DNA from 2 places in the Kribbella sp. NPDC051586 genome. Region 2 is predicted to be linked to the other one. Evidence: riboswitches for the same ligand, from Rfam matches in the RefSeq annotation. Region 2 holds a riboswitch; the other holds the start of a gene.
The links. A riboswitch is a leader RNA that binds a small molecule or an ion and turns the genes downstream of it on or off. The one in region 2 is predicted to bind S-adenosylmethionine.
Positions count from the first base shown of each region.

Region 1: another riboswitch for S-adenosylmethionine. It lies ahead of ACIA58_RS12755 (aminotransferase class V-fold PLP-dependent enzyme); the one in region 2 lies ahead of thrC (threonine synthase).

Region 1 covers NZ_JBITDF010000002.1:484,750-488,147, reverse strand. Annotated here, with positions in the region: gene ACIA58_RS12760 (prolyl oligopeptidase family protein) at 1-118, shown strand, start outside; gene ACIA58_RS12755 (aminotransferase class V-fold PLP-dependent enzyme) at 131-1,495, opposite strand; SAM riboswitch class IV at 1,512-1,625, opposite strand; gene ACIA58_RS12750 (VOC family protein) at 1,723-2,091, shown strand; gene ACIA58_RS12745 (DinB family protein) at 2,133-2,663, shown strand; gene ACIA58_RS12740 (DUF4184 family protein) at 2,694-3,398, shown strand, end outside.
Region 2 covers NZ_JBITDF010000004.1:826,879-830,276, reverse strand. Annotated here, with positions in the region: gene ACIA58_RS30825 (cation:proton antiporter) at 1-1,135, shown strand, start outside; SAM riboswitch class I at 1,217-1,356, shown strand; gene thrC (threonine synthase) at 1,370-2,629, shown strand; gene ACIA58_RS30815 (ubiquitin-like small modifier protein 1) at 2,626-2,901, shown strand; gene ACIA58_RS30810 (zinc-dependent alcohol dehydrogenase family protein) at 2,915-3,398, shown strand, end outside.

The sequences.
Region 1 (3,398 bases), on a different contig from region 2:
GGTGGAGGTCAACACCGGCCATGGCTTCGGCAAACCTGCCGCGATGGTCGCGGCCGAATGGGCGGACCTACTGGCGTTCGCTGCTCACCATGTAGGTCTCGTACCTCCTGAGCAGTAGGAGGCTGCTGGACTACCAGATCCGGGGAGCTTGGAGGTCGCGGGGATCGTCGGACGGCTGACAGCCGTGCGCGGTCTCCGTGTACTCCGCCCGCGGACCACTGGTGGCCAGCGTGCGTACTGCGCTGACGAGCCGGTCCACGTGCTCGCGGGTGGTCCCGAGGCCGAGGCTCGCGCGGACCGCCGTACCGTGCTCGGGGGAGTCGGCGAGGAGGTGGCCGACGAGCGGGTGGGCGCAGAACTTGCCGTCCCGTACGCCGACGCCGTACTCCGCGCTCAGCGCCGCCGAGACGAGCGTCGAGGTCAGACCGGCGACGGTGAAGCAGACGGTGCCGACACGGTCCGCGTCCTCGGCGAAGATCGAGTACGTCGTGACTCCGTCGATCTGAGCGAGCCCCGTCCGGAGGCGGGTGAGCAGGCTGCGCTCGTGCTGCTCGATCGCGTCGCGGTGCTTGCTGATCGCGGCACAGGCGCTCGCCAGCGCGATGGCGCCGATGACGTTGGGGGAGCCGCCCTCGTGCCGCGCCGGGCCGGTCGCCCACACCACGGTGTCGTCGGTGACCGCGTGCGTCGCCCCGCCGCCGTACAGGTACGGGTCGGCGGCGTCGAGCCAGTCGGAGCGACCGATCAGCGCGCCGGCACCGTACGGCGCGTAGAGCTTGTGACCGGACAGCGCGACCCAGTCGACATCCAGGGTGGAGATGTCGACCGGACGGTGCGGCGCCAGCTGTGCCGCGTCGAGACAAACCCGTGCGCCGTGCGCCTTGGCCACCTTGGCGATCTCCGCGATCGGGAAGATCTCGCCGGTGACGTTGGACGCGCCGGTGATCACGACGAGCCGCGGGCCGTCAGGCGCTTCGCGGAGTGCGTCGGCGACCGCGGTCACGGCCTCGGTGGAGCTGGACGGCGCGGCCAGGCGAACGGTCCGCTCGGCCGGCCAGGGCAGGAGAGCGGCGTGGTGCTCGGACTCGAACACGATCACAGTCGCGTCCGCCGGCACCGCACGAGCCAGCAGGTTGAGCGCGTCGGTGGTCTGCCGGGTGAAGATCACCTGGTCGTCCTCGCGCGCTCCGACGAAGGCATGCACCTCTTGGCGAGCACGCTCGTACCACTGGGTGGTGATGCGTGAGGCGTACCCGTTGCCACGGTGCACCGACGCGTACGACGGCAGCGCCGCCTCCACGCTGGCCCGGACGGACTCCAGGCACGGCGCGCTCGCTCCGTGGTCGAAGTTCGCGTAGTCGGTGACCCGGCCGTCGGCCAGCGGGACCAGGAGGTCCGAACCGACCGTGGCGGGGATGCTGCCGGTACTCCGGTGCGCCACGGTGAGTCGCGGCGTCGTCGTACTGGCAGGCTCGAGGATGGAGAGGATCGACATGCTGCTGCTCCCGGGAAGTCCGCACTTGCCGAGCGGGGTATCCGCACGGCCTGGTCTTCACCCGGGGCACCCCACCGCGGAGGAGGGTTGCCGGCCAGCTAGCCGGGGCTTGTCGCTGACACTCATGACCTGCCGAACACGGTAACGAACGGGATACGGCGACCGCCAGTGGCTATCTCACATTCCGGGACTGGCGAACATATCTTGAGACGGCGCAGACTGTGCACATGATCGGACGACTGCACCACCTCGCGATCGACTGCCCGGAGCCGCTGGAACTGGCGCGGTTCTACTCGGCGCTGCTCGGCAAGCCCATCACCTACCAGAGCGAGGACTGGGTGGTTGTCGCCGACAACGACCACACTTCGGGTCTGGGCTTCCAGCGCGCCGTCGACCATCGGCGCCCGCAGTGGCCGGACCCGGAGCGACCGCAGCAGATGCATCTGGATGTCATGGTCGACGACGTCGAGGCGGCCGGACCGCAGGTGCTGGCACTCGGCGCCCGGCGACTCGCCGAGACGGTCTACGAGGATCCAGCTGGTCACCCGTTCTGTCTGATCCCGCGACCCGGCTGGGCTCCGCCGGTGAACGACTAACCAATTCGCTGTCGGCGCTGCTGCCGTGTTGGACTGGCGCCATGACGTTGGATGCCGCGGTGTGGAGAGCACCTGCTGTCGAGCGACCGGACGGTTCGCTGACCGCACCTGAACGCGAGCTGCTGCAGGGCTATCTGGATTCCTACCGCACCACGCTGCTGCTCAAATGCGCCGGGCTGACCGCAGAGCAGCTGGCCGAGCGGCCCTCGCCGCCGTCCAACCTCTCGCTGCTCGGACTGATCCGGCACCTCACCAAGGTCGAGCGGATCTGGTTCCGCATCCACTTCGCCGACGAGCCGGCGGATCCGCTGTTCGCGCCCGAGCTCGGCAAGGACGCGGACTTCGAGCTGATCGATCCGGCCGATGCGCAGGCGGCGTACGAGGGTCTGATCGAGGAGTGGAAGCTCTCCGACGAGGCTGCTGCGGACCATTCGCTGGATGACCGCTTCACCTTCGGCGGTACCGAGTCGACGCTCCGGATGATCTACATCCACCTGATCGGCGAGTACGGCCGCCACTGTGGTCACGCCGACCTTTTGCGGGAGCAACTCGACGGCACTACGGGCGCATAACACGACCTCCAGCACTTCTAGGCTGCCGCCGTGCCGTTCACCCTCGCCCACCCCGCGGCAGTCCTCCCGCTGGTCCGTCGGCCCTTCGTCACCTCGGCCCTGGTCGCCGGCGCGGTGGCGCCAGATCTGCTGTACGTCGGCCCGATCTACCGGTTCGCCACGCAGCACATCAACGGCAACTTCACCCTGACCCTCACCCACGAGTTCACGTCGGCGTTGTGGCTGGATCCGCTGATCGCGCTCGTGCTACTCGCGGTCTACAACCTGCTCTTGAGGCGACCCCTCGTCGCCCTCGCTCCACCGGCACTCGCCGCGCGGCTGCCGTCGTCGGTCCGCCCCAGCCTGTTGTGGACGTTGGTTTCGGCCGTGATCGGCGCGGTCACGCACGTCGTCTGGGATTCGTTCACCCACGGAGACGGGTACTTCGTCCGTCACTTCCCTGGCGTGTTCCGCGCCGCCGTGACGCCGGCCTGGGACGTCAACCGCATCCTCCAGTACGTCAGCACGATCGGCGGTTGCCTCGTCCTGGCGGTCTGGCTCTACCGCTGGTACCGGCGTACGACGCCTTCGGTCACTCCCGGTAACCTCGTCGCCCCTTGGGCAAGGTATGTCGTGGTCTTTGGCGCACTTGTGCTCGCCGCCACCGGGGCCGTCGCCGAACTCGGCCGTGCGGACGATGAATTGAGCGGTGAGACGGCCATCCGCCTGGTGTTGTCGGGCCTCGTCTCCGGCGGC
Region 2 (3,398 bases):
CGGCGCCGGCCTGCTCCTCGGACTCGCGGTCGACCAGTCCCACCTCAGCCCGATCGTCGAGTCCGGCCTGACCGAGCACCTCGCCGAGCTGACGATCCTGGTCGCCCTGATGGGCGTCGGCCTGGCGATCGACCGCCCGATCGGGTGGCACCGGTGGAAGGTGACCTGGCGGCTCCTGCTGGTCGGAATGCCCGCTTGTATCGCCGCCGTCGCCGGTGCGGGCTGGCTGCTCGGCCTGGCTCCGGCGACCGCCCTGCTGCTCGGCGCCGTCCTCGCGCCGACCGATCCGGTCCTCGCCTCGGACGTACAGGTACAGGGGCCGTCGACCGGTGCGGAGGCCGAGCCGGAGGAGGACGACGAGGTCCGCTTCGCGCTGACCTCGGAAGCCGGCCTGAACGACGGCCTGGCCTTTCCTTTCGTCTATGCGGCGGTGTTCGGGGCCACCAAGGGTGCGGTGGGCGGCTGGGCGCTCGAATGGTTCGCCTGGGATCTGGTCGGGCGGACCGTGATCGGCGTGCTCGTCGGCCTTGGCGTCGGCTGGCTGCTCGGCAAGATGGCCTTCTCCGCGCCGTCGCGCACCTTCCGCCTGGCCGACTCGCGTGAACCCGTGCTGGCGCTAGCGATGACGCTGGGCGTCTACGGGCTCGCCCAGGTGCTGCACGGGTACGGGTTCGTCGCCGTGTTCATCGCCGCACTGACGCTCCGCGCGGCCGAGCGGCATCACGACTTCCACGAGGACCTGCACGGGTTCGTCGAGCAGCTCGAACACATCCTGACCTGGGGGATCCTGCTGCTCCTCGGATCCGCGATCACCGCCGGGCTGCTCCGGCCGCTGACCGTCGCCGGTGCCGCGCTGGGCGTCCTGCTGGTGCTGGTGATCCGTCCCCTGACCGCCTGGGTCGCCTTGGCCGGTACGCCGCTGCGTCGCTCCGAGCGCTGGGTGACTGCCGCGTTCGGTATCCGCGGCGTCGGATCGGTGTTCTACCTGGCGTACGCCGGTGCCGATTTCGGCGCCGACCTACCGTGGTTGTGGGCGACCGTCGGCTTCACCGTCGTGCTGAGTGTGGTGGTCCACGGCGTCGCCGCGACGCCCCTGATGCGGATGCTCGACGTACGCCGGGACCGGGCCGCCTGAGCGCTCCGCAACTGAGATCGACCGTCTCGGATGGTGGGATCACAAGACACAATATGGACCCGATTGGGTAATCTCGGGGGCAGCTCATCCAGAGGGACTGAGGGAAACGGCCCGTTGACGTCCCGGCAACCCTCCCCGCCGTACGCCCGTCCGGGCCGAAAGCGAGGGAACGGTGCCAAATCCGTCCCGCGCCGAGATCCGGCTCCCGGGGAAGATGAGAGGGGAACCTCACTCATGAGCCTGACCGCCACCCACACGATCCGTGAAGGTGCCTTCGGCAACGGTACGCACCTGAGCTGTCGCGCCTGTGGGGCGAAGTCGCCGCTCGGCCCGTTCTACGCCTGTATGGAGTGCTTCGGTCCGCTCGAGGTCGGGTACGACTACCCGACCATCACCCGGGCGCAGATCGAGGCCGGTCCGAAGAACATCTGGCGCTACCAGCCGCTGCTGCCCGTCCCGGTCGACGTGGCCAGCTACCCGAACACCGAGCCGGGGTACACGCGGCTCATCGACGCCCGCAACCTGGCCCGTGAGCTCGGCCTCCGCAAGCTGTGGGTGAAGGACGACTCCGGGAACCCGACGCACTCCTTCAAGGACCGCGTCGTGGCCTCCGCGCTGAGCGCGACCCGCGAGCTGGGTATGAAGGTCTTCGCCTGCCCCTCCACCGGCAACCTGGCCAACGCCGTCGCCGCGGCCGCCGCCCGGGCCGGGATCCGCTCGGTCGTGTTCATCCCCAAGGACCTGGAGCGGCCGAAGATCATCACCACCGCCGTGTACGGCGGGACGCTGGTCGCGGTCGACGGCAACTACGACGACGTGAACAAGCTGGCCTCCGAGATCGCCGGCGAGGAGGAGGGCTGGGCCTTCGTCAACGTCAACGTCCGGCCGTACTACTCCGAGGGCTCCAAGACGCTGGCCTTCGAGATCGCCGAGCAGCTCGGCTGGCGGCTGCCGCAGCAGATCGTGATCCCGGTCGCGTCCGGTTCGCAGCTCACCAAGATCGACAAGGGCTTCACCGAGCTCGGCAAGCTCGGGCTCGTCGACGCCACCGACTACAAGGTGTACGGCGCGCAGGCGACCGGCTGCTCGCCGGTGGCGCAGGCGTTCCGTGACGGCCACGACGTGGTCAAGCCGGTCAAGCCGGACACCATCGCGAAGTCGCTGGCGATCGGCAACCCGGCCGACGGGCCGTACGTCCTGGATGTCGCCCGCCGGACCGGTGGCGCGATCGAGGACGTCAGCGACGAAGAGGTCGTCGAGGGCATCCAGCTGCTGGCCCGGACCGAGGGCGTCTTCGCCGAGACCGCGGGCGGGGTGACCGTCGCGACGCTGAAGAAGCTGATCGCGACCGGCCGGCTCGACCCCGAGGCCGAGACCGTCATCATCAACTCCGGCGACGGGCTGAAGACGCTCGACGCCGTGGCCGACCGGGTCGGCCCCAAGGTGACCATCCCCGCGTCGTACGACGCCTTCGTGAAGGCAGGCCTGCAGTGAGTGTGAGCGTTCGGGTTCCGACCATCCTGCGTCCGTACACCCAGGGCGTGTCCGAGGTGTCCGCGGAGGGCTCGACGCTGACCGAGGTGCTCGACTCGCTGGACGCGTCGTACCCCGGGATCAAGGGGCGCGTCCTGGACGAGTCGGGTGCGCTCCGCCGGTTCGTGAACGTGTATGTCGACGACGACGACGTCCGCTTCGCCGACGGCCTGCAGACTTCGATCAAGGACGGCGGCCAGGTCTCGATCATCCCGGCGGTCGCGGGCGGCTGATTAAGCTGCGGTAATGCGCGCGGTTGTGGTGGAGCAGTACGGCGTCGTGCCTGTCGTACGGGAGGTTCCGCAGCCTGAGCCGGCATCCGGTGCGGTCGTCCTGCGGGTCGAGGCGACCGGCCTGTGCCGCAGCGACTGGCATGGGTGGATGGGGCACGACCCCGACATCGTGCTGCCGCACGTCCCCGGCCACGAGCTGGCCGGGACGATCGCGGCGGTCGGTGCCGGGGTGACCGGCTGGCGGGTCGGCGATCGGGTGACGACCCCGTTCATCTGCGCGTGCGGCGAGTGTGAGCAGTGCCTGGAGGGCAACCAGCAGGTCTGTCCGAACCAGCTCCAGCCTGGGTTCAACTACTGGGGCTCGTTCGCCGAGTACGTCGCCGTACCGTATGCGTCGGTGAACCTCGTCCGCCTTCCCGACGAGATGGACTTCGCCACCGCCGCGGGATTGGGGTGCCGGTTCGCCACGTCCTTCCGTGCCGTTCACCAGGTCGGCC